2 linked regions of the Rudanella lutea DSM 19387 genome follow. The main gene of each other region encodes a partner of the protein of the gene in region 2 in a complex. Links are inferred from orthologs where the notes say so. Each region holds a gene or a part of one and is shown on either strand. Other genes may lie near its edges.

Region 1 (11,184 bases), 2.2 Mb from region 2 along the record:
ACGAAAATGCCCGGAAAAAACTCACCAAAACGGGCGTCGATAAGGCGTTGGCCGTGGGTGAGTACCCGATTCCGGCGGGCCTCGACCGCACGCAACTGGCGGCTCTGATGCGCGTAGTCACTACGATTTACAACCTGGAGGAAACTATTACCAAGTCCTGACGGCTATGGAAAACGAAATTCTCGAACACGGCTTTAATTTCAACCGGCGTCGCTTTTTGTCGCGGCTTAGTCTGGGGTTGGGGAGTGCAGCTTTGGGATCATTGCTCATTCCAGATTTGTTTGGTGGCTCCGGCTCCGACGACGAAACCCTGCCTGTAGGCGTGCCGCATTTTGCTCCCAAGGCCAAACGGGTGATTTACCTGTTTCAGAACGGCGCGCCTTCGCAGCAGGAGCTTTTCGATTACAAGCCCAAACTCCGCGAAATGACCGGACAGGAGTTGCCGCCCTCGGTGCGGGGCAAGCAGCGGCTCACGGGTATGACCGCCAACCAGAAAGAGTTTCCGATGGTGGGTTCGTTTGTCGATTTCAACCAATACGGCCAATCGCGGGCGTGGGTGAGCGACCTGTTTCCGTATACGGCCAAAATTGTCGACGATCTGTGCATCATCAGGTCGATGTACACCGAGGCCATCAACCACGACCCGGCGCTCACGTTTTTGCAGACGGGCTCGCAGCAGGGCAACCGCCCCAGCATGGGCTCGTGGCTGAGTTACGGGCTGGGCAACGAAAACAAAAACCTGCCCAACTTTACGGTACTGCTTTCGCGCGGCATCGGCAACGGGCAGGGGGTCTACTCCAAACTCTGGTCCAACGGGTTTCTGGATTCTATTCATCAGGGCGTACAGTTCAGCAAAGGCGAAGACCCGGTGCTGTACCTCCGCGACCCCGACGGTATGTCGCGCGAGGAACGCCGGGCCATGCTCGACAATCTGGCCCAGCTGAACGACCTGTCGTATCAGTCGTTTGGCGATCCCGAAATTATGGCCAAAGTGAAGCAGTACGAGATGGCGTACCGCATGCAAACGGCCGTGCCCGAGGTGATGGACTTGTCGAAGGAGTCGGACGATATTATCAAGCTCTACGGGCCCGACTGTCTGGTGCCGGGTACGTTTGCGGCCAACTGTTTGCTGGCCCGCAAGCTGTCGGAAAACGGCGTCCGGTTTGTACAGCTTTACCATCAGGGGTGGGATCAGCACGGTAACTTGCCCTTTGAAATTGCCAAACAGGCCAAAGATGTCGATCAGGCATCGGCGGCTCTGGTCACCGACCTCAAACAGCGCGGGTTACTCGACGAAACGCTCGTGATCTGGGGGGGCGAGTTTGGCCGAACCAGCTACACGCAGGGTAAGCTCACCAAAGACAACTACGGCCGCGACCATCACCCGCGCTGCTTTACCATCTGGATGGCGGGCGGGGGCATCAAACCCGGCATGGTGTACGGTGAAACCGACGATGTGGGCTACAATATTATTCAAAACCCGGTTCACGTCCACGATTTTCAGGCCACGGTGCTCCATCAGCTTGGCCTCAATCACGAAAAACTGGTCTTCAAACATCTGGGCCGACGGTATCGGCTGACTGATGTTTCGGGAAAAGTAGTACATGACATCATTGCCTAACCGACAGCCGTATCGCCCCCTTTTATGAACAAAAGGCTCCTTGGTATTGCCGAGCAAGCGCTCTTTGCAACGGTAATTTTTGTGCTGGTTCTGCTTGCCTTTGCCGACCGCCTGACCGTGCCAGTCTGGTTACAACCAATCGGCCGGATGCACCCGCTTTTTCTGCACTTCCCGATCGTAATTCTGCTGCTGACGCTGGTGATGGAGGTGTTTCGGTTTCGGCCGGTTCGGGCGGGCCAAACCGTCGAGACCGTCAGTGCGTACCGGCAGTTTCTGGATACCCTGCTTCTGGTGGGCACCCTATCGGCGGGTCTGACGGTGGTGATGGGCCTTTTTCTCGCTACCGAAGACGACTACAGCGGCACCACCCTGCAATGGCACAAATGGTCGGGCGTTGGGGTGTTTTTGGTGGCGGCTTTTATTTACTGGGCTCGCCAGAAACGCTGGTACAACGCCCCCCTGGCGCGCGTGGGTGGGCTGGCGGGCGTGGTGTGTCTGGTGGGGGCCGGGCATTACGGCGCTACCCTGACCCACGGCGACAATTTTCTGTTTGAACCCCTTAGCCGGCCCGAAGAACCTGAGCGCGTACCGCTGGAGCAGGCCCTGGTGTACGACCATCTGGTGCAACCCATTTTTGAGCAGAAATGCGTGAGTTGTCATAATCCCGGTAAGCTCAAAGGGGGGCTAAATCTGACCGAGCTGGCGGGGGTGCAAAAGGGCGGTAAGTCGGGAAAGCTGTACGTATCTGGGCGGCCCGACATCAGCCTGCTGCTTCAACGAATTCATTTGCCGCTTGAGGAGAAAAAACACATGCCGCCCATTGGCAAAAGTCAGCTAACTCCGCAGGAGGCCAAACTGCTGGCGTTGTGGATTAAAGGGCGCGCTCAGGCCAATGGGCGTGTGGCCGACTTACCCGCTACCGATTCGTTGCGGATCATAGCGGCTGGTTTTCTGGCACCGTCGGCCCCGGTGGAATCGTTTGACTTCGACGAGCCCGACGAGGACGTAGTCCGGCAGCTTAACACCGATTACCGCACCGTGGCCCGATTAGCCTATGGCTCACCGGCTCTGGCGGTCAACCTCTACAACAAAGCCAATTACTCCCCCGACCAACTGGCCGACCTGAGCCCGATCCGGGAGCAGGTGGTCTCGCTGAGCCTGAATAAACTGCCTGTCAAAGATGCCGATCTGAAACAGGTGAGTCAGTTTGAGAACCTGCAAAAACTCGACCTGAACTTTACCGACATTACGGGCCAAACGCTGGAGTTGCTCACCCCGCTAAAGCAGCTCAAAACGCTGGCGTTGGCAGGTACGTCTGTGCGCTACGAAGACCTCGTTGGTCCGCTCAAAGCCTTTAAAAATTTGCAGACTGTAGCCCTCTGGAACACCCGCCTAACCCCGGAGCAGATCGCGCAGTTGCAAAAAGCGTACGGAAAAGTGCGGTTTGTGGCGGGTTTCAACGGCGCGGCTGCCGAGCCGATCCGGCTCAATCCGCCCCAGCTCAAAAACGCGTCGCCTATTTTCTCCGGCTCGACGCGGGTCGATATTCGGCACCCGGTTCGGGGGGTACAGATCCGGTACACCACCGACGGCTCGGAGCCCGACAGCCTACGCTCGCCTGTCCTGACTGCTCAAACCACCATCTCGCAGCCAACTCAGATCAAGGCGCGGGCCTTTAAGGCGGGTTGGTACGGCAGTAGCACGGCTACGTTCGACTATTACCGCAGCACGTACAAACCCGACAGCGTGCGGCTGTTGCTGCCGTTCAACCCGGTGCATCAGGCCAACGGCCCCCAAAGCTTTTTTGACGGAATTCTGGGTACGTTCAATGCCAACAGCCCCGCCTGGGCTAACAACTGGATGGGCTTTCGCAAAAACGAAATGGCCCTGCTATCGCGATTTGCCAAACCGGTCACCATCAGCTCGGTAGCCCTGCGGATTATGGTTGAGGAGGAGACGAGTATTTTCCCGCCCGGAGAGGTTGAAATATGGGGTGGGGCGGGCCCGAACGAACTGAAGCGGCTTGTCACAGTAAAGCCCCGGCAACCGGGAGGCAAGGAGCCGCATACCCTGCAAACAGTCACGTGCTCGTTTGGCCCGCAGTCGGTCTCATGGCTGAAAATTGTGGCCCGCCCGCTTAAACAAATACCGGCCTGGCACCCCAATAAAGGCAATCAGGCCCTGCTTTTGGTCGACGAAGTATTCCTCAATTAATCCAAACGAATCCGGGGCCACAGGCTCACGAAACGGGGTCAATTGGTTCTGAATGAGCCCAAAACTTGGCTGGCATACGGTTTGTGCGTATCTTTGTGAGGTCGGAATTGCACATTTTGGGGAAGAGACGTGTAGAGTACGTTCTACAAAGCACGCTCTTATTTGTTCACCAAACCGTACGCTGTATGAGTGTGATAATGTCCCTGATGATGCTGTTCAGCACTATCAAACCGACAGAGGCCCATTCGGGCTTCATACAGAAGGGTAAGGCTTCTTTTTACGCTTCAAAATTCAATGGACGTAAGACGTCAAGCGGAGAACGGGTAGACTCGAAAGTCTACGCAGCCGCCCACCGGACGCTACCATTCAACACCATGGTCGAGATTACCAATCTCGCTAACAACCGGTCGGTAATTGTTCGGATCAATGACCGGGGTCCATTTTCGAAAGGTCGCATCGTGGATATGACCCACGCGGCCGCCAAAGCACTTGGTTTTATCCAAAGAGGGGTAACCAATGTCAAGCTTCGGGTTGTAGGCACCAATGGTGTGGTTGCTCTCGGCCCGGTTTCAGCGGAACCAACGGCGCAACTTCTGTCGACTACAGAACCCGTTAACCGCTTCTAATCAGTCAGGTGGGTGGAAGCCCGCCGTGTAGTATTCCGGTGGCTCGCTTTTTCGATGCGCGATCCGGAAGGGAATCAGCTTCCCGCTACACATATTTACTGAACCGTTCGGCTCCTGTGGCATCCCAAAACCGTTTGTGCAATTCCGGTGGGTGCGTGAGCCGAACGGTTTTTTGCGTTATATTACCATCATGAAGCAGCAACTCAACTTAGCCCAGATCCGGGAATACGGTAACGTCGAATTTTTGGCCCGCCAGATGGTCGAAGGCTTCATCACGGGGTTGCACAAATCGCCCTTTCACGGCTTTTCGGTTGAGTTTGCCGAGCACCGGCTCTACAATACCGGCGAAACCACCCGGCATATCGACTGGAAAGTGTTTGGCAAAACCGAAAAGCTGTTTGTAAAACGGTACGAGGAAGAAACCAACCTGCGCTGCCACTTACTGATCGATACGTCGTCGTCGATGTATTACCCCGAAAAAAACTTCGGTAAACTCACCTTCAGCGTGATGGCCGCCGGGTGTTTGGCCTACCTGCTCCAACGCCAGAAAGACGCCGTGAGCCTGACCACCTTTGCCGATGCAATTGATGTACAGACGCCCGTAAAATCGACGCCCTCACACGTGCACAAGCTGTTTGGGCACCTGAGCGACCTGATGCAGCAGCCCAAAACCACCCGGAAAACATCGGCCGCCGAAGTGATTCATCAGATTGCCGAGAAAATCAACAAGCGTTCGCTGGTGGTTATTTTCAGTGATATGTTTGAGAATGCCGACAAGGCCGATGCGCTGTTCTCGGCCCTTCAGCATTTGCGGCATAACCTGCACGAGGTGTTGCTTTTCCACGTGACCGACAAGAAAACCGAAGAGGATTTTGCCTTTGATGAGCGCCCCTACGAGTTTATTGACCTCGAAACGGGTGAGCGGGTAAAGCTGCAACCCGGTCAGATTCGGGATTCGTATCAAGAGGCCGTGCGGGCGTATTTTCAGGAACTGAAGCTGCGTTGCGGGCAGTACAAAATTGACTTTATCGAGGCCGATATTGCCCGGGGATTTGATCAGATTCTGAGCTCGTACTTAGTGAAACGGACGAAGATGAAATAAAGGGAAAAAGGAGAAGGGAGGAAAGGGAGAAGGGGCTGTTGCATAGTTCCCTTTCTCCTTTCCTCCCTTCTCCTTTTCTCCTCTATTACCTATTTCCCTTTCGCGGCTGGCTTCGCTTGTTTGTTCACAGTAGCCGGTGCGGCTTTGGTGGCCAGCTGACGCTTGTAAAAATCAAGGAAGTCGCCCGCCTGCTCAGCGGGTATGCCCCGCCCGATAATCGTGCGGCTTTTGTCGAGCACGTAGACCTGTGGCGTGGTGAACACATCGTACCGGTGCCGGAAGTCGGTGCGGAACGTGAAGTCGTAGCCGTGAATCCAGTTTTGGAGCTTAAACTCGTTGATAAACTTTTTCCAGCTTTCGGGGCTGTTGCTTACGGGTACCGCCAGTACATCAATGCCTTTGCCTTTGTTGGCGTCGGTGTATTTTTTCAGTAGAGGAGCCGCTGTGCGACAATGACCGCACTCGGGATCGTAGAAAAACACAATCAGGTAATCGCTCTTTAGGGACGCAAAGTTGATGGGGCGCCGGAGGGTGTCGCTCACCGACAGGGTCGGAAACGGTTTGCCAATCAGCAGCGGCTTCAGCGTGTTTACTTTTTCGCGTACGTTGGCCAGGGCAGTCGAGTCTGACATCGGCATCACACCCGAGAGGTAGTATTTCTCGGCCATGTGAATAAACACCCCATCAGTACCCAGCACGGTGGGCCGCTCATACTGGCTCGTGATCCAGTAAATGGTGTACAGGTGCATATCACTGCCGGGCTTGGTTTTCCGAATCAGGAAATCGGCCTCTTTCGTGATCGAGTCGGTTTGCTGCACCGTCAGCTCTTTCATGTACCGTTCGAGCTTACGCTGGTAAACAGGGGTGAGCAAAAACCGGTCGTCAGCGAGGTCGAACCCGTCCCAGTAGTGGGCTTTGTAATAATTGAATGTCCAGAGCGAGTCGGGGCGGCCGTTGGCGGCTTTAGGGGGCGCGGGTACATTCGGTTCGGCCGAGGCTTCGAGCAGCTTGGTGGCAAACAGGCCTTTGTTGTTCTGCACAAAATCGAGCCGAATCTGATTCGCTTTTTGGGCCAGCTCGTTCTGTTGCTTCTGAAACAGAGCGGCCGACACGGCATCGTTCCGTAGTTTTTTCTGCACCTCAATGGCCTGTACTTCCTCGTACAAGGTGGCCAACGCCTGTTGGTACTCGTAAAACTTCTCATTTTCGCGGGAGCCCGTCACCTTCATCGACCGGATGAAATTGGTGGTATCGGTCGCGAATGAGAACGTCTGCTGATCGTCGAGGATAAACTCCATGTATCGCTGTTTGGGCGTCAAGACCAGATATAAGCCCTGCGGCAGCGCCTTATCGCCTTCGAAAACGAATTGCCCCTGAGCGTTTATTTTGGCGGTATCTTTCGGGATATATTGTGTGCCCGAACGGTACCAATGGGCCAGTACAACCGAAGTGTCGCGCAGACCTTTGATCTGCCCGCTGATCCGGTACGGTTTGTTGGTGGTTTGAGCCAGCAGGGCGGTTGCCGACAGAACGGCGAGCAAGGCCATGCAGAACAGTTTTTTCATACAGAAAACGCTTACGATTTTGTCGGCCCGCTGACGGGGTCGGTTAACTACAAATTTAGCGGATAAATTTTACTACTGGGTTAACGTTCAGGGCCCGGGAACTGGTACTCATGTTCTATTTTTTGTCGAAAACCCTGTTCTATTTGCTTACCCCAGCGGGCTGGGTGTTTCTGGCCCTGCTGGGCACAGTATTTATACGCCAGCCGCGCCTGAAACGCCAATTTGCCCTGGCGGCCCTCGTTTTGTTCTGGCTGTTTGGCAATAGTCAGCTGGTCAACGAAGGCCTCCGTATCTGGGAGATTCCCCCAGCCAAATTAATGCCAAATCCCGCCGATTCGGCCCCGCGGGTGGCGGTTTTGCTCACGGGTGGCATGATTAATACCCTGTACGAGCCCCAGCCACTCCGGCCGGTGTTCTCGCACGAGGCCGATCGCGCCCAGCAGGTTCTCTGGTTATATCAGACCGGCCGGGTACAGAAAATCATTATCAGCGGGGGGATTGGTACGCTGCCGTTTACAACGCCGGGGGCCGTTGACGAAGGCCAAATGGTGAGTCAGTTTCTGCAACGGGCGGGCGTACCTCAGGCCGACATCCTGCTGGAGAACCAATCGAGAAATACGTATGAAAATGCTTTCTACTCGGCGCGGCTGCTACGGGGGCAGTTTCGCATAACCGACTGTGTGGTGGTTACCTCGGCCTGGCACATGCGCCGGGCGGTGGGTTGTTTTCAGAAGCAGGGCTTGCGGGTCACGCCCTGGTCGGCGGGGCAGCTGACCGAACGCCCGTCGCGTGCATGGGGTGCGTACCTGCTCCCGGCCGAAAAAGCGTTTTACGAAATGCAATTGCTCTCCCGTGAGCTGGTTGGCTATGTCATGTACCGGATTGCGGGGTACCTGTAAAAACCGGTACGCGCAGCAAAGAGGGGCGAGCGCGGATGTACCGGCTCGTCTGTATTCCTCTTTCTGCGGAACGTTCTCTTCTTATACCGACAGGATCTTAACCATCCGGAGAAGGTCTTCGCTGATGGGCTTCGGTAGCCGGATGGTATCACGGAATGGTGTGTACACCAGCTCGTTGTTGATAATCCCGGCCATTACGTTTTTCTGGCCGTTCATGAGGCCTTCCAGCGCACCAAGGCCCAGGCGGCTGGCCAGAATACGGTCGTAAGCCGTCGGGATTCCGCCCCGTTGAATGTGCCCGAGCGTAGTCACACGCATATCAATATCCGTTTCGACCTGCTTCCGGATTTTTTCGGCTACCTCCACGGCATTACCTTCTTCTTCGCCTTCGGCAACCACAATAATCGACGACGATTTTTGCCGGCTCCAACCCTGCTTGAGCACCTCTACAACCTCCGGGATCGGGGTCAATACCTCGGGTACCATGACCATTTCGGCCCCGCCCGCAATCCCCGACTGAATAGCGATGTAGCCCGAGTCGCGCCCCATCACCTCGATGAAAAAGATTCGGTCGTGCGAGTCGGCCGTGTCGCGGATTTTGTCGATGGCTTCGAGAGCCGTATTAACCGCCGTATCGAAACCGATGGTATGATCGGTACCGTACAGGTCGTTGTCGATGGTTCCGGGAGCCCCTACCGTCGGGATTCCGTATTCATCGTAAAAGATAGTGGCTCCGGTAAACGTACCGTTTCCGCCAATGGCCACCAGACCTTCGATACCAAACTTCTGGAGCTGATCGTACGCTTTTTTGCGGCCTTCGGGCGTCATAAACTCCTTACTCCGGGCCGACTTCAGAATGGTTCCCCCGCGTTGCACAATATTGCTTACCGAGTGGGAGGTCATCTGAAATATATCGCCATTTATCATGCCGTTGTACCCCCGGCGGACACCAAACACCTCGACTCCGTGGTACACCGCCCCCCGAACTACCGCTCGGATACAGGCGTTCATACCCGGAGCGTCACCACCCGAGGTAAATACAGCGATTCGTTTCATAGGTCAAGCTAATTTTTTAACAGAAAAGGAATATTCAGCCAACAACATTACGGATTCAACGCCAAATTTATGGGCATTCTTCTGTAAAAAGCACGAAAAGCAGACATATCACCCCGTTTTGAGACAAAAAATAACTGCTTCTTCACATTTCAGCCAGCCAGCGAGGCTATAGCAGCGTATGCATCGCGCACCATTTGCTGTAAACGAAGGGCTACCTGTTGGGCGGCCTGTTTTCGCTCGCTGAGCTGATCTGCGGTAACTTCTGACAGAAAGGCTTTTACGCCCTGGTCGATGTCCTGCCGGGCATCAATCAGAAACGTGGCCTCCTGCAAAAGTACATAACTATCGCTATCTGGGTCGCCATAGAACAAAATGGGGGAGCCCGATCCAATGGCACTGACGGCTTTGGAGGGTACGGCAATATGCGTCCACTCGGGTAGTAGACTCACCAACTGCACATCCAGAAAATGAAGCTGACTCCGGGGAATGTTGGGCACCCGGATGACGCCCTCGCGCCCGTCGGCCACGGCCCAAACCTGCTCGGCTTTAGTACCGTATAAAGCCAGTACCAGCCTGAAGCGGGTAGGGTCGAGGTGCCGGATTACACTCTGCAAAAAAGCGGCCGAGTGAGCCTGTCCCACGTTGCCCGCGTAGCCGAGGTAAATAAGCCCGTCGTTGGGCGTGCGCCAGGCCGGGGGCGCGGGGTCGCGCTCCTGATGCATGAGAACTCCGCAGGGCAGCTGAATGGTTGGAATTGTCTGACCATACTTAGCTAATACATGAGCTGCCTGCCGTGGTCCCAATGCGATAAGCCGTTGTGGGGCGCGCCGGTAAGTTTGGCGGATCACCCAGCGGTACAAGGCATTGGTGGGGCTCACTTTGCCCTCTGCCGCGAAACCCTCCGGAAACAAATCCATTGACCAGAGCCAGTAGGGTGTTTTGCGCAACAGCAGCGACGCCCAGAAAGGTAACATGGGCGGGCTGGTCATTACGAGGAGTGGTCCACGGCCTACCCGGAGGGCTTTGCGGATTAGAGAGAAACCGTCGAGAAAACCCGCCAGCAACCGGAGAAGCCCATTTTTACCCTGATAGATGGTTTGTACGGCATGGGTTTCGCCCACCGGTTGCCGAATGGCTCCCCCGCCATCGTACGTCCGGTCGATATGCACCACCACTACCTCAATGCCGTGTTGGTCGATCAGGTAACGGGCTAGGTCCCAGGCCGATTCGCCGGTAATGCCGGGGTTGGGCGGGTAATGGCGGTTGATAATGGTAAGCGGCATACGAAAACAAATGCTGTTGGAAGGGAGTCTGATTCAGGAGTGAAGCAGTGTTTGGTACAAGCGAAGGTGCGCCTGAGCCACCACGTCCTCGGCTAACTGGCGCTGGGCAAACTGCCGGGCCTGTTGCCGCATTGTGGTTGGGTTCGGGTGGTTCAGGACAAAAGCCAGCCCGTCGGCCAGTTCGGCGGCTGAACCCACGGTGCTCAGGTAGCCGGTTTGGGTGTGCTCAATCAGTTCGGGGATACCTCCCGTTCGGAAACCCACCACCGGGGTACCGCAGGCCATCGACTCCACAACGGTATTGGGCAGGTTGTCTTCGAGTGAGGGTACCACCAGAGCGTCGGCCGCGTTGTAAGCGGCTACAATGTCGGCCTCATTGGTTAGGACACCCAACTGCCGGATCGGGTAGGGCAGGGCGTTGGCATCATGGGTGGCCCCTTTGCCAAAGACCAGAATTTCGGGCTGTAGCGTCGGCCAATGGGTATGCAGCCGGTGCAGGGCATCGGCAAAATACCGAAAGCCTTTGCGTGGGTCGGTCGTGTTGAAACTGCCAAACAGCAATCGGGGCCGCCCGGTGTCGGGCAGGCCCAATTGGCGGCCAGCTTCCGCTTTTTCGATTGGCCGAAAGACGCCCTGATCGAGGGTGTTCGGAATGGTGGTGATTGGAAAACGGCCCAAAAGCTTGCTGCTGAGGGCTTCCTGCGCCAGCCACCGGCTCGGCGTAACAATATGCAGCCGGTTTGCCTCGCGTAGAATGTCCAATTTCTGCTCAAATACGCGGTTCGAGAGGTCGTGGGGGATGGGTTGGCGCAGGTAGG
Region 2 (11,073 bases):
GTTTCTGGCTGAGCCGCTTGTGGGGCAGCATACTGGCTGGAATAATATCTACCTGTGTATATGAGTTAATTACGCCTTCCCTTCAGACTATGACTACAATCCTTTACCGACTTTTTTTGATAACCAGCCTGCTTGGCCTGTGGGCAGGTCTTACCAGCAGCCCAGCTCAGACCGTTCCGGCCCCAACCAACGTGCTGGGCGTTGGTGATGTTATGATTACGGCCTACAACGCATCGGACGACAAGTGTAATGGGAGTAGTGTGAACGATCAGTTTGTGTTTGTACCCCTGAAGGATCTGGCGGCTGGTACGGTGATCTACTTTACGGATTATGGTTGGATAAGTGGGGGTGGATTTCAGAGCAGGCGGGTGGCTAGCCCGGCTAATAACGGAACTGGTATGGGCGGTACTAACGATGGGATCATTTCGTGGACGACCTCGGTTAGCGTGGCAGCCGGAACACAGATTGCCATTCGGTGTAAATTCAGCCCGTCGGCTTCGCTCGGGACCGCAACGGGTATTGAAACGGCAGCTCTTCTGGCTACCAACGCACAGCCACCCTGTACCGATACGTATTTCATGGATCTGTCGGACGGCGCTCCCGATCAAATTTTTGCCTATCAGGCTTCATCGGCGCGGGCAGCTAACCCTACCATCCTGACCGGAGTGTTGATTCGGGGTGAAGGAGGCTGGAACAGCTCCCTAATCGACGGCTCTCCGCCCAATTCGAGCAGCTCGACCCTGCCAACTACACTGGTCATGGGGAATTCAGCCTTTGAGTTGTCGGTCCCCGATCCGCCCGACAATGTCTATTTACTGAACTATTTGTACAACTTGGCCAAGTACGATTGCGGTAATCCAGCAAACATCACGCTTGGCTTTCCAAAACAGTTGCGACAGTCCGTATATGCCCGCGCTACGGGGAGTAACCCCACTGCCCTCCGGTGGACGTATCCAACGGGAGGGGGCTGTGATGGGTTTATTTATCAGCCAAACCCCGGACTGGATTGCCCACAATCGGTAATTCCTGCGGGCTTTACGATGCCTAATGCCTGTGCTTTCACGGTGTTACAGGTAAAGATTACGGCTCAACCCCAGAGTCGAACCATATGCTCGTATCAGCAGACCAGTTTTGCCATCACCTCACAGAACGCGCAAACGTATAAATGGCAAAGTTCGCCTAATGGAACAACCTGGACTGACCTGACCGATGGGGTGGTGTACTCCGGAGTTACTTCGCAAACCCTGTCGGTATTGAATGCGTCGGGTCTGAACAATACCCGATACCGGTGCCTTGCGATGGAACCCATTGAACCCTCGTCGGTAACGTCGCTGACAGCCTTGCTAACGGTTAACGACCCGCCCCAGAGTTTGGCCCTTGCGCCCAGTAGCCCCATAACCTGTACGGCCCTGAGTGTGTCGCTCACCGCCAGCACCACAACGCCATCTACAACGTTTGTGTACACTGGCCCCACGGGTCCCGTTGGTGTTTCAAATACTACCCGGGTGTTTACTACACCTGTACCCGGCCTGTATTCGGTAACCGCTACGGCTCCAAATACCTGTACCAGTACGGCATCTGCCACCGTCCTGCTCGACCAGACCCCACCGGCCAGTCCGTTGTTGGCCGTAGCGGGTGGGGTGTCGTGCACGGGCTCGGCTACTCTCACGGCAAGTACCTCCTCGACTGGTACATTTGGATACCAGTTTCGTAATGCTGGGGGCGTGGTTTCTGGAACAGGCGACACCCGAATAGTGAGTACGCCGGGTATTTACACGGTTGTGGTTTCGTCAAATGCCAATGGCTGCACAAGCGTTGCTGGTAACACGGTGCCGTCGGACCTGGTACCGCCCCAAACGGTTACCCTGTTGGCAAGTAGCACGGTTCTGACTTGTGCCATACCTACTGTAACCCTGACGGCCGGTAGCACTACGGCCGACGTGCTGTACAGTTTCCGGGGGCCTGCCGGGGTAATCGGGTCCGCGTCGACGGTCAATGCACGGGTGATCTCAAGTCCTGGCACGTACACCGTGACGGTTACGGGCCCCAATGGGTGTACAAGTCTGCAAACGACTTCGGTTACGCAAAATACCCTGACGCCGGCCATCTCGGCTACGTCGGTTGCGCCCGCATTCGTTTGCGCCGAGCAACCATTTACGGTGGGCGTAACTGCCACCGGTGGCGTAGACGGATTGTCGTATAATTGGGTGGAAACAACGGGTAATGGAAGAGCCCAATGGACGGCTAATGTACCTGCACCAGCGCATAATACGGCATCTGTGACCATCCCTGGCACCTTGAATACCCTGACAGATAGCGGCCGTAAAGTGTATAGTTATACCGTGACCGATAATGCGTCGGGCTGCTTCACCACGGGAGCGGGCAGTGTGAGTGTAAACGCCATTTCGTTTGCTGCGGCCCCCACACTGGTTGCTACCAGCACGGGGCCAGGCCTTCCGTTCGTTGTAACGTACGCACCGGCTGCGTGCAGTTTTGTCAATCCAGCTGCCTTCACGGTCGAAGTTTCGGATGGAAGTGGTGTGTTCGGCGCTAACTCAATTACCGTTGTGGCCACCAGCAGCACCGCTACCAGCCTGACATTTACAGTACCGCCAGCCTTGGTATCATCGGCCGGGTATCGGCTCAAAGTGATTTACAACGGGTCGGTTTATAGCCCGGCAAGCTCTCCATTTACGGTGAGCAGCCTGTCGATCACGGCTTCGCAAACGACAGCTTGCGTTGGTCAAACGATTCAACTCACGGCCAGTGGATGCCCAAGCCCCAACGTTGTCGTTTGGTCGACGGGTGAGCAGGCTCCGTTCATTATTGTGAGTCTGACCGCCACTACTACCATCTCGGCCTCGTGTATTATGCCATCGGGAGCGGCCCGCGTCGCCACCCCGGCGGCCTCTGAGCCGGCTAAGCCAGGTGCAGTTGGTAAACCGCTCGGATTAACCTCCCCGGCTGATAACCGGCGCATGTTGGTGGCACCGGGTGGTCGTTAAATTCGTTTCGTGTTCGTACAAACGCCAGTGCCCTGTGGGGTGCTGGCGTTTTGTTTTGCGTAAAAAGCTAGAACCAACCGGTAAGGGGCGGGTTGTACTAAAACAACTAACTATATCGACGTTATGCAGTATAATGATTTTTTGCACCTGGCGAAAGAGCAACTGGGTGTACAAACCCAGGATGAGGTAATGAATATCAGTCGGGCTTTTCTGCACACACTCACTGACCATATGGCGGGGAATGCGGCTGATAAGCTGGCGTCGCAGTTGCCCGCGCCCTTGGCCGATGTAATCAAAGAAATTCATCCCGAAGACCGCGATCAGGGCCAACGATTTTCCTTATCCGAGTTCTACGAGCGGGTGGCCGACCGCGCCGGTGTACCCGACGAACAGGGGCAGCATTATACACTGACGTACATGAAGCTGCTCGGACAACTGGTAACAGCGGGCGAGATTCACAAGCTTAGGCTTACTCTGCCCGACACCTACGCACCTTTGTTTGAAGGCGTGGTGGGGCTTCAGGAAAAAACGAGCTAAACGGCTGGCGAACAGACATGCACCAGGATGCCCGAAGCGCTACCGAATCCAGACCGCAGTGGATTGTCGGCCGGTCGGTGTTTCGAGTGTTAGTACGTAACGGCCGGGTGGAGTATGCCCAAGAGGAACCGAAAGGGTTTGCTCGCCCGCCCGTACAGGTACACTGGTGAATTGCAAAACCGATTGGCCCAGGCTTGAATATAACTGGATGGTAGCTCGTCCGGCCTGGGGGGCTGTAAACCGGATGGAAAGTTGGTCGGAAGCAGGGTTGGGAAATACGACCAGTGTGCTTTCGGTAGATGGCTCATTACCCGTAACCAATGTGGTGGAAGCGACCGTTTTCAGTATCCAGTTGTAGGGGTCGAAAACCACACCCGTGGGCGTTCCTTTGGCGGGCAGGGTGAAAAATTGATCGGCCTGATCGTTGAACACAGTTACTAAGGTGTCGCCAGCCGACGATTGTACCCGTAGCTGAACCGGCATAGTGAAGGAGCCGGGGCTCGACGAACGGGGTGCTTGCTGAATACGTACCCGAACCCCGGGGCTGTTGGCTTGCGGGCTGTTCGACCAGGCAACAGTATAGGCCGGAAACCCCTCGCCGTACACCCATTGCTTGAAAAAATAGTCTAGTTTCCTGCCCGAAGAACTTTCCACAATACGTTGTAGATCTTCCGTCACGGCTGTACCGTACGCTACTGTCGGATCAGCGGCATAGGCCCGGATAGCCTTAAAAAAAGCTGCATCGCCCAGCACTCCGCGCAGCATATGCAGTACTGAGGCTCCTTTGGCGTAGCTGCGGTTGCTATCGAAAATGGTGTTTACGTTGTCGATATTCTGGACATAGAGGGTACCGGTAGTATTGCGGGCGCGGCCCATAAATGTGTTCATGGTAGCCGTGTAAGCGGCCTGGCCCGTGGCCGACTGGGCGTACAACGCTTCGGCATAGGAAGCGAATCCTTCATTGAGCCAGATATTTTGCCAGTCGCGGCAGGTAATTTTATCGCCAAACCACTGGTGAGCCAGCTCGTGCGCAATCAAACTGGATGTCCAGCCCCCCATCGACGAAATGGTTTGGTGTTCCATACCGCCCCCCCAGCCAAACTGGGCGTGTCCGTACTTTTCGCGCAAAAAAGGATAGGGCCCAAACAGATCGGTGAAAAGCGCTAACATGCGAGGGGTAACGTCCAGATTCGGTCGGATCGACGGTAACGTTTCCGGGTAAATGTAGTGGGTTACCGGCATGGTTTGCCCGTTGGTCGTAAACGGCGTGTCATACCGGTCATAGTTGGTCATTGCCAGCGAAATCAGATACTGGGCAATGGGGTAGCTGTTTCGCCAGTGGTACGTCCGGGTGCTGTCGGGGTTGTCAGTCGTGCTCACGAGCCGCCCGTTTGAGACAGACACAAATTGGCGGGCTGCCGTAATCGAAACGGCCGACGAGTCGGCTTTGTCGGCCGGAGTATCTTTACACGGAAACCAGTCTTTGGCTCCGTAAGGCTCACTCAACGTCCAGATAACGGGCGCATTGGTTGGGCCGTGGGTGGCAAATGCAAAACTTCCGAAGCCATTCAGGCTGGCTGGGTTGCCCTGATAATAAACGGTAAGCGTAAGGGGCTGGCCAACCGATAAGGATTGTGGCAGTGAAATCTGGACCCGGTCGGTGGTGCGGGTGAAGGCCAGTTTTTGTCCGCCCGATTTCACCGAGTCGACGCGGTGTTGGGGGCTCAAATCCAGAAAAAATTGGCCCACATTGGCCGTTGCGGCCTTTAGCGAGAGGGTAGCGGCTCCGTTGAGGTACGCAGGCGTGTGGGTTAAGCGCAAGGCTAACCCGTAGTAGGTGATGTCGATGGTGGGGTCGCCGGGGTAGGCTGCACCTGATTGGTAGTCGGCCACCGAAGCCTGCCGGGCTCGCGCATCGGCAAACCATTTACCAAAGTAGCGCACTTTGGTAGCCTGGCAGGCATCAACGCCATCGGTAAGTTGGGCGAGGCCGGTGAGACACGACCCTAAAACGAAAAGAAGTGTAAATAGCTGCTTCATGGGTCGACAACGCGCGACGGACCTCATTCGCCCGGCCCGAGTGTTTTCGGGCTGGCATCGAGATCATCGTACCGCTTTTGAATGGCTTCGATCTTAAACTGCTCATCGGGCGAGAGTTGCAGTTCCCAACCCATACTCCCTGCCAGTTGGTAAATCATGTACTGAATCTGGTTGGTAGCAATACGGGGCAAGTCGCTTTGCAGAGCCCGGCTTTGCATGGCCTGCTTGGCGTCGTCGAGGATTTTGGTGTAGTCGTCGCTATTGAACTGATTCAGAAAACCCGATTGAATGTCGTAAAACTTATAATCGGTATCAATCGACAGAACTTCAGGGTCTGGAAACGATTCGATCATCAATTTCTTTTGTTCGGGGTCCGGCTGGTAGAATCGGACTTTCTGGAAATCAAAGCCGACCAGTACCTTCGATTTGGCAATGATCATGGCTTTTTTGGGGTCGTTGAGCACGTACAGGATTTTCTTCTGATCCTGATAATTGTAGATCTCCGAGAAATATCCCTCGGCCATGACCACTTTGAATACTTTCTCGATTCGTTCGAGCAGCACAACTGATTCCCGGCGGGCATCGCCTACATCGGTTTTGGCGCGCATGGAGTTGGCAATAGCGTACCCGGCCCCACTGCCGACCAAAAGAAGGAGAAGCGTATTCAGAAAGTCCATAACACCAATGTATAATAGAAAAATGGATAATGAACATGGGTCGTTGACCATTATTCATTATCCATTTAAACGGGATAGCCTTACTTCGCGTAGGCTACAGAGCGCATCTCCCGAATAACGGTCACCTTGATTTGACCGGGGTACTGCATCTCTTTCTCAATTTTCTGCGAAATATCGAACGAAAGTGCACCGGCTCGCTCGTCGCTCACGCGCTCCGCATCGACCATTACCCGCAGTTCGCGGCCAGCCTGAATCGCGTAGCATTTCTGCACACCGGGGAAGTTCTGCGCCAGCTCTTCCAATTCTTTCAGACGTTTAATGTACGACTCCATCATCTCACGACGGGCACCCGGCCGCGAGCCCGAAATGGCGTCGCATACCTGAATAATCGGGGAGAGCATGCTGGTCATCTCAATTTCGTCGTGGTGCGCGCCAATGGCGTTGCAGACCTCGGCGTTCTCCTTGTATTTCTTGGCCAGCTCCATCCCCAGAATAGCGTGGGGCAGTTCGGCCTCTTCGGGCCATACTTTACCAATATCGTGGAGCAGACCGGCACGCTTGGCCAGCTTGGCATTCAGACCCAGCTCGGCAGCCATCGTGGCACAAAGTTTGGCTACCTCGCGTGAGTGTTGCAGCAGGTTTTGCCCGTACGACGAGCGGAAACGCATCCGACCCACCATCTTGATCAGCTCGGGATGCAGCCCGTGAATACCAAGGTCGATAACCGTGCGCTCGCCGATTTCGATGATTTCATCTTCGATGTTCTTGCGGGTTTTGGCCACAATTTCCTCGATACGCGCCGGGTGAATCCGACCGTCCTGCACGAGCCGGTGCAACGATAACCGGGCAATCTCGCGCCGAACCGGATCGAAGCCCGAAATAATGATGGCTTCTGGGGTATCGTCAACGATGATTTCGACGCCCGTTGCGGCTTCAAGGGCCCGGATGTTACGGCCTTCGCGCCCGATTACTTTGCCTTTGATGTCGTCAGATTCGATATTGAAAACCGACACACAGTTTTCGATAGCGTGCTCGGTCGCCGTGCGCTGAATGGTTTCGATCACCACTTTCTTGGCCTCTTTGGTAGCCGTCAGCTTTGCTTCTTCAACAATGTTTTTGATGTAGCTCGACGCGCGCGACTCGGCTTCGGCCTTGAGTGTGCTGATGAGTTGCTCACGGGCCTGTTCGGCGGTCAGGTTGGCAATTTTTTCCAGCTGCTCTACCTGCTCGCTCAGCATTTTTTCGGCCTCTTCCTGCTTCCGCTTGGCGGTTTCGAGCTGTTGGTTGAGGTGATTCCGCTGCTGATCAAGGCTATTGCGTTGCTGTTCGAGCGAGTTGCGCTGATTGTTCAGCTCGCTTTCCTTTTGGCGGGCAGCTTGCTGCATCTGATTGATTTCCTGCTCGCGTTGCCGCAGTTTACCTTCGTTCTGCGTCAGAATCTGCCGTTTCCGGTTTGTCTCTTCTTCAAACTCGGTTTTTAGTTTGAGGTACTTCTCCTTAGCTTCCAGAATCCGGTCTTTCTTAATCGACTCGGCCTGCATTTCGGCATTTTTCAGAATAATGTCGGCCTGCGACTGCGCTTCGGCCGCTTTTCTATTGTTTTCCCGGCTCGCCATTTTAAAGCCGGCAAACACACCAATGGCAACGGCTACTATATCGGTTAGTAGGGTCACCCACAATGAAGTCTCCATACGATCTATATCGTTAAGGTTGAAAAATTACATCAACCGGGTCCGATACAGCCGTTTCCGAACAAAAAGTGAGCCAGACCAGCGGAAAAACCGGGCGCACTGTACGCCGGGTCGGGTAGTATATTGCTCACTAACAACGAGGTAATCTGTCAGACACATTTTGCCCGCTTTGTGCAGGCATAGGCTACGGGGTTTAGGGTAGAGCCGATTCGCTGATCAGATTAAAGACATTAGGGGGTTAGATTCAGTGAAATAGACTGGTCTAACTGAGTAATTTTGTCAAATACCATGCGTTGCATCCGCTGCACCTGTTCATCGCCCTTCAAGCGGGCCACGATGCAATCAATTGCAATCATGCTCAGAATCTCCTGATTATCATGCCATCCATTTGCCCGGTAGAAATCGATTCGTTCTGCGATCATGGCAGCAGCCTGACGGACAAAGTATTCTTCTTCAGGTTGCGATTTCAACCTAAGTTCTCTGTCGGCAACTTTGATGCGGATAGATAAACGGTCTTCCATCGCTTTTACAGGCGTTGTCTACGGCTTCGTTCCTGAGCGCAGGCGCGTGTGCCGGGCAGGGCCTTTTCTGGTTTATGACAAAGTACTCAAGTGGGCAATTAGTTGCTCAATTTCCCGAATGTACTCGTCGAGTTTTCGTTTAAGTTCGGTGTGATCGGCTGTAGGGGCCAGATTATCCTTCACAATCTTACCAATTTTTGCTGATTTTGTAAAGGTTTGTTTATCACTTACCGGTTTTTTCTCTAACTCTTTTATCCTGTTCCGTTGTTCCTGAATCGTGCTCTGAAGGCTTTTCTTTTCGTGTTCGAGCTGGTCGACAAGTACGCTCAGTTGGTTAGCATGATCCTGTAGGTACGTGATCTTTTGCTCCAACCGGTCGAAAAGAAGTTTGAGTTGCGCTTCAGTATGCATGAGATTCCGGGGTGGATCGGTAATGGGAGCCGGGCTGATGCCCGGCTCCTTTAAGGCAACTTACTTCCGGATTACGGCGCCCAGATCCCGTTCAAAAGCGCCCATGAGCCGTTGCATCGTTTTGTCGATGACTGTATCGTTGAGCGTTTGGGTAGGATCTTGCAGCGTGAAGCTAACCGAGTACGATTTCTTGCCGGCACCCAGGTTCTCGCCCTCGTACACATCGAATACGCCAACCGACCGCAGCAGTTTCCGCTCGGTCTGATGTGCCAGCTTGCTGATCTGGTCAAACGTGACGGTTTTGTCGAGCACAAGCGACAGGTCGCGCCGAACGTCGGGGAAACGGGGCACCTCTTCGTACTTGGCTTTGCCGCTGTACCCTTTCATCAGGGCCTGCCAGTCGAAGTCGGCATAGAATACCGGCTGTTTCAGGTCGACGAGCTTGGTCAGTTTGGGATTCACCAGACCCAGGCTCACGATGGGCTTCTTGTTCACGCTGTACGTGAGCCCATATTGAAATAGGGGAGAGTCAGTTGGCTGACTGTCGAACGACCGCACGCGCAGGTTGCCCAGTACCCGCTGCACAGCGGCTGCCAGGTTATGAAACGTAACCGGCTGCGCTTTCTGCTGCCAGCTTTCTGCCTGTTGGTTACCCACCATGGCCAGACTCATCCGCATAGTCTCCACGTACTTACGGCCTGCTGTCCCCGTTTGTGGGTTGGTAGTCTCTTTCTGGTGGTATACCTTTCCGAACTCAAAAAACTTGAGGTCTTTCTGCCGCCGGTTCAGGTTGTACACCATGGCTTCGAGGGCCGAAAACAGCAACGTTTGCCGCATCACCGACAGCTCGTCGCTGAGCGGGTTTAGCAACGTCACGTCGGTACCGGGCAGTGCCGACCGGATGGCATCGTGATAAGCCGGGCGGGTGAGGGAAAGCGACATGATCTCGTAAAAACCATTGCCGGCCAGCATTTCACTAATCCGTCCCTGAAGCTGATTGACGTCGATAGTTGGAAACTCGGATAGCGAATCGGCCCGGAGGGTAGCTGAAAGCGGTACGTTATCGACGCCGTAGATCCGTAAAATCTCTTCGATCACGTCGGCTTCGCGCGTCACATCGACCCGGTACGGGGGCACGACAGCCACAAAGCTGGCATTTGGGTCGGGTTCGGCCACAACCTCATCGAGCTGAATGTCGAGGGCGTTCAGAATTCGGGTAATCTCGGCACGGTCGATCTGAATACCGATCAACCGGTCGATGTTGCGGTACCGAACCGGTACTCGGAACGGCGCTACGGGCGTCGGGTAAATATCGACGATATCGGAGCTGATTTGCCCGCCGGCCACCTCTTGTATGAGCAGGGCGGCCCGCTTGAGAGCGTACACCGGCAGGTTGGGGTCGGTACCCCGCTCGAACCGAAACGAAGCATCGGTGCGGAGGTCATGGTGTTGCACCGTCTGCCGGACCGATGCCGCACTGAAATGGGCCGATTCGAGAAAAATGCGGGTTGTCTGCTCGCTCACGCCTGATTTCTTCCCGCCAAACACTCCGGCAATACACATGCCTGCCGCAGCAGGATCGGGGTTGCCGTTGCAGATCATCAGGTCGGTGGCTTTTAGCTTGCGCTCGGTGCCATCGAGGGTGACAAATGGAGTGCCTTCGGGCAGGGTTTTTACCACTACGGTGCCGCCTTCAATCTGATCTGCATCAAAAGCGTGCAGCGGTTGCCCCAAATCGTGGCAAACAAAGTTGGTCACGTCGACCACGTTGTTGATTGGCGTCAGGCCAATGCTCAGCAGGCGCTGCTTCAGCCAGTCGGGTGACTCCTGTACGGTTAGGCCGCTGATTGTCAGGCCAGCGTAGCGGGGGCATGCCTCGGTAGCTTCTACCCGCACATCGAGGGAGAAATCGGTTGAATCTACCCGGAATGCATCAACCGGGGGCAACGAGATGGGGCGCCCGGTGAGGGCATGCAGGTCGCGGGCCACACCCATGTGCGAGGCCGCGTCGATCCGGTTGGGCGTCAGGCCAATTTCGATCTGATAATCGGGCTGAAGCTTAAAGTACTCGGCAGCAGGCGTACCGTTGGGGACGTCGGTGTCGAGCACCATAATCCCGGCATGCGAATGACCCAGACCGATTTCGTCTTCGGCACAGATCATCCCTTCCGATGCAGCTCCTCTGATTTTA

Evidence for each region.
Region 1: rny (region 2) and pfkA share a complex: the UniProt entries of both Bacillus subtilis proteins name them as parts of the possible RNA degradosome complex. The link is inferred for Rudanella lutea DSM 19387 from one-to-one orthologs.

The regions. Positions count from the first base shown.
Region 1 is NZ_KB913013.1:3,338,393-3,349,576, forward strand. The notes cover bases 7,097-10,063. They hold pfkA (6-phosphofructokinase), read right to left. Parts: upstream 9,084-10,063; coding sequence 8,109-9,083; downstream 7,097-8,108. Other genes in these bases: RUDLU_RS0113715 (DUF4369 domain-containing protein), read right to left, coding at 7,097-7,128; RUDLU_RS0113720 (YdcF family protein), read left to right, coding at 7,239-8,027; RUDLU_RS0113730 (glycosyltransferase), read right to left, coding at 9,233-10,063. Outside these bases: RUDLU_RS0113690 (PSD1 and planctomycete cytochrome C domain-containing protein), read left to right, coding at 1-161; RUDLU_RS0113695 (DUF1501 domain-containing protein), read left to right, coding at 167-1,621; RUDLU_RS0113700 (c-type cytochrome domain-containing protein), read left to right, coding at 1,646-3,835; RUDLU_RS0113705 (septal ring lytic transglycosylase RlpA family protein), read left to right, coding at 4,021-4,461; RUDLU_RS0113710 (DUF58 domain-containing protein), read left to right, coding at 4,652-5,563; more of RUDLU_RS0113715, read right to left, coding at 5,653-7,096; more of RUDLU_RS0113730, read right to left, coding at 10,064-10,366; RUDLU_RS0113735 (glycosyltransferase family 4 protein), read right to left, coding at 10,400-11,184. UniProt on the Bacillus subtilis protein: Catalyzes the phosphorylation of D-fructose 6-phosphate to fructose 1,6-bisphosphate by ATP, the first committing step of glycolysis.
Region 2 is NZ_KB913013.1:5,559,813-5,570,885, forward strand. The notes cover bases 5,646-8,501. They hold rny (ribonuclease Y), read right to left. Parts: upstream 7,951-8,501; coding sequence 6,340-7,950; downstream 5,646-6,339. Other genes in these bases: RUDLU_RS0122850 (DUF4230 domain-containing protein), read right to left, coding at 5,646-6,259; RUDLU_RS0122860 (cell division protein ZapA), read right to left, coding at 8,181-8,471. In the rest of the region: RUDLU_RS0122830 (ABC transporter substrate-binding protein), read left to right, coding at 1-64; RUDLU_RS0122835 (alpha-amylase family protein), read left to right, coding at 90-3,005; RUDLU_RS0122840 (DUF2267 domain-containing protein), read left to right, coding at 3,129-3,542; RUDLU_RS0122845 (M1 family aminopeptidase), read right to left, coding at 3,582-5,582; more of RUDLU_RS0122850, read right to left, coding at 5,606-5,645; RUDLU_RS0122865 (hypothetical protein), read right to left, coding at 8,544-8,882; pheT (phenylalanine--tRNA ligase subunit beta), read right to left, coding at 8,943-11,073. UniProt on the Bacillus subtilis protein: Endoribonuclease that initiates mRNA decay. Initiates the decay of all SAM-dependent riboswitches, such as yitJ riboswitch. Involved in processing of the gapA operon mRNA, it cleaves between cggR and gapA.